3 regions of the Streptomyces sp. NPDC055239 genome follow, and region 2 is predicted to be linked to each of the others. Evidence: riboswitches for the same ligand, from Rfam matches in the RefSeq annotation. Region 2 holds a riboswitch; each other region holds the start of a gene.
What was found. Region 2 has a riboswitch for cyclic di-AMP ahead of ACWFRJ_RS37830 (M23 family metallopeptidase). Riboswitches for the same ligand answer to the same signal wherever they lie in the genome.

Region 1: it holds a riboswitch for cyclic di-AMP, as region 2 does, so the genes downstream of both, ACWFRJ_RS33990 (LysM peptidoglycan-binding domain-containing protein) here and ACWFRJ_RS37830 (M23 family metallopeptidase) in region 2, are expected to answer to the same signal.
Region 3: it holds a riboswitch for cyclic di-AMP, as region 2 does, so the genes downstream of both, ACWFRJ_RS21840 (transglycosylase family protein) here and ACWFRJ_RS37830 (M23 family metallopeptidase) in region 2, are expected to answer to the same signal.

The regions. Positions count from the first base shown of each region.
Region 1 covers NZ_JBSGRD010000013.1:145,426-148,692, reverse strand. Annotated here, with positions in the region: gene ACWFRJ_RS33995 (NAD-dependent epimerase/dehydratase family protein) at 1-1,013, shown strand, start outside; gene ACWFRJ_RS33990 (LysM peptidoglycan-binding domain-containing protein) at 1,040-1,765, opposite strand; cyclic di-AMP (ydaO/yuaA leader) riboswitch at 1,768-1,925, opposite strand; gene ACWFRJ_RS33985 (hypothetical protein) at 2,750-3,259, shown strand.
Region 2 covers NZ_JBSGRD010000016.1:106,559-109,825, forward strand. Annotated here, with positions in the region: gene ACWFRJ_RS37825 (GntR family transcriptional regulator) at 1-574, opposite strand, end outside; gene ACWFRJ_RS37830 (M23 family metallopeptidase) at 816-1,619, opposite strand; cyclic di-AMP (ydaO/yuaA leader) riboswitch at 1,632-1,795, opposite strand; gene ACWFRJ_RS37835 (M16 family metallopeptidase) at 1,994-3,267, opposite strand, start outside.
Region 3 covers NZ_JBSGRD010000006.1:329,611-332,877, forward strand. Annotated here, with positions in the region: gene ACWFRJ_RS21830 (cytochrome P450 family protein) at 1-249, shown strand, start outside; gene ACWFRJ_RS21835 (transglycosylase family protein) at 386-1,387, shown strand; cyclic di-AMP (ydaO/yuaA leader) riboswitch at 1,569-1,761, shown strand; gene ACWFRJ_RS21840 (transglycosylase family protein) at 1,765-2,484, shown strand; gene eno (phosphopyruvate hydratase) at 2,761-3,267, shown strand, end outside.

The sequences.
Region 1 (3,267 bases), on a different contig from region 2:
TGCCTCGTGGCGGCACAGCGACTGGAGGTGGCGCGATGAGCACGGTCCTGGTCACCGGCGGTTCCGGATATCTCGGAAGCCAGCTCGTCGCCGCGTTGCTGCGGTCCGGGAAGGAGGTACGGACGACGGTGCGCTCGCTCGCCCGTGCGCAGGAGCTGCGGGCGGCGGTGCGCCGGGGCGGCGCCGACGACGCGGGCCTGGAGATCGTCGCGGCGCACCTGATGGCCGACGACGGGTGGGCCGCCGCGCTGGCCGGCTGCGAAGAGGTCCACCATGTGGCCTCGCCGATCCCGATCGCTCAGCCCGACGACCCCGACGAGCTGATCGTACCGGCCCGCGAGGGCACGCTGCGTGTGCTGCGCGCGGCACGCGCAGCGGGTGTCCGGCGCACCGTGCTCACCTCGTCGTTCGCGGCGATCGGCTACACGCCCAAGCCCGGAGCCGAGTTCACCGAGGCCGATTGGACCGACCCCGACACGCCGGGCCTGGCCCCCTATCCCCGTTCGAAGGCGATCGCCGAGCGCGCCGCGTGGGACCTGATGGAGCGCGACGGCGGCGACACCGAACTTGTCGTGGTCAACCCGACGGGCATCTTCGGTCCGACCCTGACGGCCGCGCTCGGCTCCTCCATGCAACTGGTCAAGGCGATGCTCGACGGAACGATGAGCGTCGCTCCCCGAGCCCGCTTCGGCATCGTTGACGTACGCGATGTGGCGGACCTGCATCTGCGCGCGATGGCCGCGCCCCAGGCAGCGGGTCGGCGGTTCTTGGCCGTCGCCGACGGCCCGACGCTGAGCTTCGTCGAGCTGGCCGACGTCCTGCGCGACCGGCTCGGCCCGCTCGCCGCGCGGGCTCCCGAACGGGAGGCTCCAGGTGAGGCTCTCCCGCGGCCGGTCATCCACAACGACCGGGCCCGCGAGGAACTCGGCTGGCAGCCGCGTCCCGCCGCGACGACGATCGTCGAGTCGGCCGAGTGCCTGCGGGACCTGGGGTTCCTGAAGGCGGGGCTGTGACAGCCACCGGACGGTCCAGGGACGGTCTAGTAGGGGCCGTTCACGTTGTCGATCGAGCCGTAGCGGTCGGCCGCGTAGTTGCAGGCGGCGGTGATGTTGGCGACGGGGTCGAAGCTGTCCGTGGAGGTGCCGGGTACGTGGTACGCGGCGAATGTGGGGTCGATGACCTGTAGGAGCCCCTTGGAGGGCGTCCCGGCGGCGGCGTTCGAGTCCCAGTCGTTGGTGATCTGAGGGTTGCCGGAGGACTCGCGCATGATGTTGCGGTGGATGCCCTCGTACGTGCCGGGGATGCCGTGCTGGGCCAGTACGTCGAGCGACTCCCTGATCCAGCCGTCGAGGTCGTCGGTGTACGTCTTCTTCGCCGGGGCCGCGGCGGGCTCGGCGGTGAGGGTGTCCGTGCGCTCGGAGCGGTCTGCCCGCTGAGCGGGGGCATCTTCGCCGAGGCTGAGCTTGAGACCGGGGTGGATCATCTTGGGGTTGTCGCCGAGAGTGCTGCGGTTGTCCTCGTACAGCTTCTTCCAGCCGCCGCTCAGGGAGTGCTCGCGGGCGATCTTGGCGAGGGAGTCGCCAGCGGTGACGACGTACGCCTTGGGGGCCGCGGCGGGCTTGGCGGGGGCGCCGGCCGGCGCTGCGGCTGCGGTGGTCGCGCCGAGCACCGGGAGGATGAGCACGGCGCCGCCCGTGCCTGCGGCGGCGATGTTCCGGGTGAGCGCGCTGGACTTGGGGCGGCGGTGCTTTCCCTTTGCAGGCATGACGATTTCCTCTCCGGCGCCTGCGAGGTGAGCTGTCGGGTTCGGACGGGAGATGTCCGGCCGCACTGTGAATGCGACTTCACCCCTGAGCCGTTCCGGAATCCGGATCGGCGGCTTACCTGGGTCCCCCGCTCCTGCCGTGCGTAAGTGAGTGGGATGGGTTTCCGGACAGCGGCAGGATTCGGCGTTCCGTCCGGATTGAGGGTGACGTTAGGCGAGGAATACCGGAAGGAACAAGACACGAATTCGCATAGGCAATGCGCGAGGGCCTGCCCCTCGGTGAACAGAACACCTCGAACTCATTGATCAAAAAGCCCAAATTTCCTAGCGCGCAACGGAAGTACGCCCAGCGGTACCCAGAGACGTTGCGGCCAGAAGCGTGACTCAATTCACTGAGGGGGATGCACTTGAAACACGGCCTGAGGGCGCACGAGATCGCTCCATTCGGGATGAACGGCACGCAAAACAGACACTGATTGGCGCATGGCCTTGGTGGCGCTAAATGTTATATTAATCCGCAAAATCGGGCATAAAGTAAGCTCTGATTCGCATCAAAACAGGCAAATAGCACAGCTGTCGACGCGGTCGTGCGCCTTGCCTGTACTCGGCAGATCACCCCCGGCGGCCCGAGGGTCGGCAGGGGTTCGCGCCAACGGGTTTCTCCGTTCCCGGGCCGCGCGCTGCGCCCCTTCGGAGGGAGGGGCTTCTTTTTCTCTGCATCCGTGCGTAGGAAATGTGTCGGCGGACTCGGTCCTATCGGCGCCCGCAGGACCAGCCCTCGGCGGCTTTCCGTTCTGTGTCCGAAGGGTGTAAAACCCCGATCTCGTTCCGCAGCCTCGGGTATGACGGCATGTCAATTCCCTCTCGAGTGCTGCGCATCATGAATTTCAGACGAGCCGAGAGAGCACCCTGGGGGCAATTCCCGCAACTCCCGCCCGGGGGAGGGGAAACCAGGGAGCCGCCCGGCTGCAGGAGCGAACCGAGGTGAAGGACATAGACGCGATCGCGGTGCTGCAGGATCTCGTGCGGCGCCGCCAGAAGGGGACGGTGCAGGTTCGGACTACAGGGGTGGCTGTGCAGATCCGGGTATTCGTTCCCCAAGTACTGCCGGAAACCACAGAGCGACTCGTGCGCCTGCACGGACTGGACGGCGTCGTCTACTGTCCTCAGCCGCCCTACACACCTTTTGAAACGGACACGGCCAATTTCCTGAGCGGTGTCGGCCTGCCCGGCAACCGTCTCTTCAAGGCTCGTGCCGACGTCGGTCTCGATGAGGACGACGACAGTGTCCTGTTGCACCGCGACGTGGAATCGTTCGCCTTCTGCCTCACTGAACTGCGCACATTGCAAGACGCCTGGAAGAACGGCGACGACCGAGACGCCGTTGCCACTCGTTTCCGGGACGCCGTGAACGCCTTCGATCAACTCCCCCTCGACCACGGGGAGTCCGAGTGGAGCGTGATGCTGGAAGAGTTCGAATCAGACATGTGGTGAACGAAGTG
Region 2 (3,267 bases):
CGAGCGACCTGGCCCGTTCCGCGTCCCCGCGTGCGACCGCGTCGACGATCGCGGCGTGCTCCGCCCAGGACTCCGCGGGAGCGGCCGAGGTCTCGACGACGTACATCCAGGCGATCTTGTGCCGGAGCTGGGTGAGCAGCGCCGTGAGGCCCTGGCTGCCGGACGACTGGGCGAGCGTCTCGTGGAACCAGCCGCCCAGTGAGCGCAGATCATCGCTCTGACCGCCCCTCGAACGCTCCTGGCCGAGCCTGACGAGGCCGCGCAGGACCTTCAGGTGCGCCTCCGTGCGGCGCTGAGCGGCGCGGGCCGCACCGAGCGGCTCCAGGAGCATGCGTATCTCCAGGAGGTCGGCCGCCTCCTGCTCGGTGGGCTCCGCGACGCACGCGCCCGCGTGCCTGCGCGTGACGACGAAACCCTCGGCCTCCAGGGTGCGCAGGGCCTCGCGCACGGGGACGCGGGAGACTCCGTAGCGGCGCGCGAGCAGTTCCTCGGTGAGCCGGCCACCCCGTTCGTAGACACCGGAGACGATGTCGTCCCGGATGGCCGTGCATACCGAGTGCGCGGGAATGCGCATGACCTGACCTCCGCCTTAATCCCCGCGAAACGCGGTCGATCGACGCCTTTTCAGTGACCCTATTGCAGAGCGGCTGAATTTCCGATGGCAGGCCGAAATCCATGGATATATTTTGGCCAAAGGCGATCGGCGCGGGTACAGGTACGGCGGGTACAGGTACGGCGGGTACGGCGAAAGCCCCGGCTCTCGACGAGCCGGGGCTTTCGGCGGATCAGCTTTCGGTGGAGCAGCTTTCGCCGGATCAGACGCCGACGTCGTGCGCGCGGAGGTACGCGATCGGGTCGATGTCCGTGCCGTAGTCCTCGCCGGTGCGGGCCTCGAAGTGGAGGTGCGGGCCGCTGGAGTTGCCGGTGGAGCCCGAGAGGCCGATCTGCTGGCCCGGGGTGACGGCCTGGCCGACGGTGACGCCGAGGGACGACATGTGGCCGTACTGGGTGTACGTGCCGTCGTTCATCTTGATGACCACGTTGTTGCCGTAGGCACCGCCCCAGCCGGCCTCGACGACGGTGCCGGAGCCGACGGCGTGGACCGAGGTGCCTGACGCGGCGTGGAAGTCGATGCCGGTGTGGCTGCCGGAGGACCACATGCCGCCGCCGGTCTGGTAGCCCGTGGAGACGTACGAGCCGGTGATCGGGGAGACGTAGCTGTTGAGGCGCTTGCGCTCGGCCTCGCGAGCGGCACGCTCCTTGGCCTCGCGCTCCTTCTTGGCCTTGGCCTTCGCCTCGGCCTCGGCCTTGCGCTTGGCCTCCTCGGCCTTCTTCTTTGCGGCTTCTTCGGCCTTCTTGGCCGCTGCCGCGTCGTCGGCGGCCTGCTGCTGGGCAGCGGCCTGCGCGTCGATGCCGGCGGCGAGCGAGTCGCCGACGGAGATCGCCTGGGTGAGGCCGGTGTGCTCGAGAGCCGCGGCGTCGTCGGCGGCGAGGGCCGGAGCGGCCAGGCCTCCAATGACACCGGTGGTGGTGAGGGCGGCGACGCCCGCCACGTTCGCGGTCGTACGCGTGAGGCGGCTCGGGCGACGGTGCTTCCCGGTGGCACGGGTGAACGCCATGAAGCGGCTGATCCTTTCCTTCCTTCTCGCCTACCGGGTTAGCTGACGGGTTCGGAGCAGGAAGGTCTCCTACGAGTCCCTCGCCTCACGGCAAGGTTCCCGATTCACCCCAAGGGGACATGTGGGTCCCCGGCTCCCCTGGCTCGCGCCGTACGGGGACTCGGCGATGACTGTCCGGTGCCGCGGCTGCGGCGTACTGCATGACGAACAGCCGGACCGAACGCTAAGCGGGGCGCCTTTCGAACGACAAACAGATCAGAGCTTTTGTAGCGCACGCCACAGGGCAGACACGTAACCTCCATACTAATTCGGACATATGGGGACCCCGGTGGCAAATTCCAGCCACCGGGGTCCCCATATGTCCTGACTGTCACTCAGCCCGTGACCACACTCACTTCACCGATGCCGAGCGCCCTGACGGGCTCCTCGATCTGCGCGGCGTCACCGACGAGCACCGTCACCAGGCGGTCCTGGGGGAAGGCGCTCACCACGGCAGCGGTGGCCTCCACGGTGCCGGTCGCGGCCAACTGGCGGTACAACTGCGCCTGGAAGTCGTCCGGAAGGTGCTGCTCGACCTGATCGGCGAGGGTGGCGGCGACGGACGCGGCCATCTCGTACTTGAGCGGGGCGACGCCCACCAGGTTCTGCACGGCGACATCGCGCTCGGCGTCCGTCAGACCGTCGGCGGCGAGGGTGCGCAGCACCTTCCACAGGTCCTCGAGCGCCGGTCCCGTGGACTCGGTGTCCACCGAGCCGCTGATTGCCAGCATCGCGGCACCCGTGCCGTCCGGGGCGGAACGCAGGACCTGGGCGAACGACCGTACGCCGTAGGTGTATCCCTTCTCCTCGCGCAGGACGCGGTCCAGGCGCGAGGTGAGGGTGCCGCCGAGGCAGTACGTACCGAGCACCTGCGCGGGCCAGACGCGGTCGTGCCGGTCCGGCCCTACGCGGCCGATGAGCAGCTGCGTCTGGACGGCGCCGGGGCGGTCCACGATGACGACACGCCCGGTGTCGTCGGCGGTCACCGGGGGCACCGGGCGCGGCTGGGCCGTGCCACCCGTCCAGGCGCCGATGGTGTCGGCGAGGACGGCGTCAAGGTCGACGCCGGTCAGGTCGCCCACGACGACCGCGGTGGCCGTGGCGGGACGCACGTGCTTCTCGTAGAAAGCGCGCACCGCCGCCGAGTCGATGGCGGTGACCGTCTCCTCGGTGCCCTGGCGGGGGCGCGACATGCGCGACGTCGCCGGGAACAGCTGCCGCGAGAGCTCCTTGGCGGCGCGGCGGCCCGGGTTGGCGGCCTCGTGCGGGATCTCGTCCAGGCGGTTGCGTACGAGGCGTTCGATCTCGCTGTCCGCGAAGGCGGGGGCGCGCAGGGCGTCGGAGAGCAGGCCGAGCGCCTTCGGGAGGCGGGAGACCGGGACTTCGAGGGAGACGCGGACGCCGGGGTGGTCGGCGTGCGCGTCCATGGAGGCGCCACAGCGGTCGAGTTCCGCGGCGAAGTCCTCGGCAGAGTGCTTGTCGGTGCCTTCGTTGAAGGCCCTCGCCATGATCGTGGCGACTCCGTCGAGGCCCGCGGGCTCGGCGTCGAGCGGCGCCTCCAGGTGGATCTCCACGGCGACGACCTGCTGGCCGGGGCGGTGGCAGCGCA
Region 3 (3,267 bases), on a different contig from region 2:
CGCGACAACCAACACCTCGGCTACGGCCATGGCATTCATTACTGTCTCGGCGCACCGCTTGCCCGGCTCGAAGGGCAGACCGCCCTCGCGACGCTTCTGCGGCGCCTTCCTGACCTGCGACTCGCGGCGGAACCTGACGATTTGAGATGGCGTGGCGGGCTCATCATGCGTGGACTCCGCACGCTGCCCGTGGAGTTCGCGCCCGCACAGCAGAGCAAATATCAGCCATCTGAAACGCCGTCCAGCTGACATGCCGTCAAGACTGTGACTTTCACGTGATCTCCGCTGCATCGACTTGTGACAAGCGTTCGACTCCCGCTACGTTCACCGACGACCCGGCCTCCGGTGCCGCAGTCGTCGCTCCAGTCACGCGAAAGGCAACCGCATGCTCTCCGGCAATGGTCGTCACCGACGCCCCCGCCAGGCCCCGGCCCTGATCGTCGCGGCAGGAGTCGCAGGATCGGCCATCGCCATCCCGCTGCTCGGCGCCACCAGCGCGAGCGCGGCGGACGCCGCCACGTGGGACAAGGTCGCGGAGTGCGAGAGCGGCGGGGCCTGGAGCGCGGACGCGAAGAACGGGTACTACGGCGGTCTCCAGTTGTCGCAGCAGGTCTGGGAGGACAACGGCGGCCTCGACTACGCGCCCAGCGCCGATCAGGCCAGCCGCTCGCAGCAGATCTCCGTGGCCGAGAAGGTTCTCGACGATCAGGGGACCAAGGCCTGGCCGAGCTGTGCGCCGGTCGCAGGGCTCACCCAGGACGGCGCCGCCGCCGACGTCGACCCGGGCGCTCCGATCACGACGACGCCTTCCGGCGGGTCGACGGAGTCGGCCGACCCCGGCGAGTCGGACCACTCGGACGACTCGGATGACGCGGATGAGCCGAGCGCGTCGCCGAGCGATTCGGCCGACCCCTCGGACAGCGCCAAGTCTTCGGACAAGCCCTCGGATGAGTCCGGCAAGTCCGGCAAGTCCGGCAAGTCCGGCGATGAGGTGCGAGACAAGAATCACGACGAGTCAGGTGATTCGGATGATTCCGACGACTCAGGCAAGTCAGGGCAGAGCGATGAGACTTCGCCGACCCCCACCACCACCCCCACCGCCGGTGAGGGTGAAGGCCGCCACCGGGGCGACAGCGCGGACGGCAAGGTGTCCGGCGGCGACTCCCGCGAGGGTTCGGGCCGGCACGCCTCCCGTGGCGACGAGCGCCAGCAGGACGGCTCGGACGGGACGTACACGGTCCGCTCCGGAGACAACCTCTGGGCCATCGCCGACGACCTCGACGTGAAGGGCGGGTGGACCGAGCTGTACGCCGAGAACGAGAAGGCCGTCGGCTCCGACCCCGATCTCATTCTTCCCGGTCAGAGCCTCGATTTGGGCGAAAAGTAGGGGAAGTTGGTGACTCGCTTTGCGCCTGATGTCCCAATTGGCGCAAGTGAGACATGGGTCTCAGAAGCCCTGATCGTCTTTGGAAATCGGCCGATGTCATGCCTACGGTCGTGACCGCTCGCCACAGCGGGCCCCGCCGGTCGGTACGCCGAGTCCTGCCAACGGCCGTTCGGGAACAGTCGTCGCGTAAGCGCCGTAGGCAGGAGCGGGGGAACCAAGGTTTCCGCCGGGCCCGGCCGTTCAGCATCGCGAGAGCGATGCGGAGGAACGGACGGGAACGGCTAGGGGTTAAGTCGCGCTCAAGGAAGCGCGGCCGGGCAACTTCATCGGCCCGAACCCGACAGCTCACCTCGCAGGCGTCGGTGAGGGGATCACTCATGCTGTTTTCCAGCAAGGGCAAGCACCGCCGCCCGTCCAAGGCCACCCGTGTCGCCACGCTCGCAGGCGTCACCGGTGTCGCGGTAGCAGCCCCGCTGATGGCGGCCGGCTCGGCCTCCGCAGCGACGAACTCCCAGTGGGACGCCGTCGCCCAGTGCGAGTCCGGCGGCAACTGGTCGATCAACACCGGCAACGGCTACACGGGCGGCCTGCAGTTCTCGTCGTCCACCTGGGCGGCGTACGGCGGCACGAAGTACGCGTCCAGCGCCGACCAGGCCTCCAAGGCCCAGCAGATAGAGATCGGCGAGAAGGTCCTCGCGGGCCAGGGCAAGGGTGCCTGGCCGAGCTGCGGCGTCGGCCTCTCGGGCGCCTCCAACGAGGGTGGCGGTGCGCAGGAGAGCGCCCCGCAGCAGACCCAGGAGCAGCCCAAGAACGAGCCCAGCGCGCAGACCGAGCAGCCGCAGCAGGCCGCTCCGAAGCAGGCGGCTCCGAAGGCCGAGGCTCCGAAGACCGAGTCCAAGAAGACCGTCGAGACCCCGACCGGCAAGACGGTCAAGAAGGGCGACGGCGAGTACAAGGTCAAGAAGGGCGACACCCTCTCCAAGATCGCCGAGGCGAAGGACGTCAAGGGCGGCTGGCACAAGGTGTACAAGCTCAACGGCGACATCATCGACAACGCCGACATGATCTTCCCGGGTCAGCAGCTGCACCTCAGCTAAGAGGAGCCTGCTGCAGCTCGGCCGAGAAGCTGAGAGTGGCGGCGGCGCTTCGGCGGAGGCGCCGCCTGCCCCATCCCCGTCCCCACGGGTCCACCCCGCCCCGGTGCGCGTATCCCCCGTACGCACCGGGGCGGGGTTTGTTTTGTTCCGTTCGGAAACTTTTTGCTCTCGGTTTGTCCATAGGGCGGCGGCTCGGCTCGCTCTTGCCCGGGAGCCGGTTAGGCTCGTGTCCGCGAGGCCAACGCCCCGCGTACCCGCGTCACATCCCAGAAGGAGATGCTCGTGCCGTCCATCGACGTCGTCGTAGCCCGGGAAATCCTGGACTCCCGAGGCAACCCCACGGTCGAGGTCGAGGTCGGCCTCGACGACGGCAGCACGGGTCGTGCCGCCGTTCCGTCCGGTGCGTCCACCGGTGCTTTCGAGGCCATCGAACTCCGTGACGGTGACCCCAACCGTTACCAGGGCAAGGGCGTGGAGAAGGCCGTCCTCGCCGTCATCGAGCAGATCGGCCCGGAGCTCGTCGGGTACGACGCGACCGAGCAGCGCCTGATCGACCAGGCGATGTTCGACCTCGACGCCACCGACAACAAGGGCTCGCTCGGCGCCAACGCCATCCTCGGCGTCTCGCTCGCCGTCGCGCACGCCGCGTCGGAGGCCTCCGACCTGCCGCTCTTCCGCTACCTCGGCGGTCCGAACGCGCACCTGCTGCCCGTTCCGATGATGAACATCCTGAACGGCGGGTCGCACGCCGACTCGAACGTCGACATCCAGGAGTTCATGATC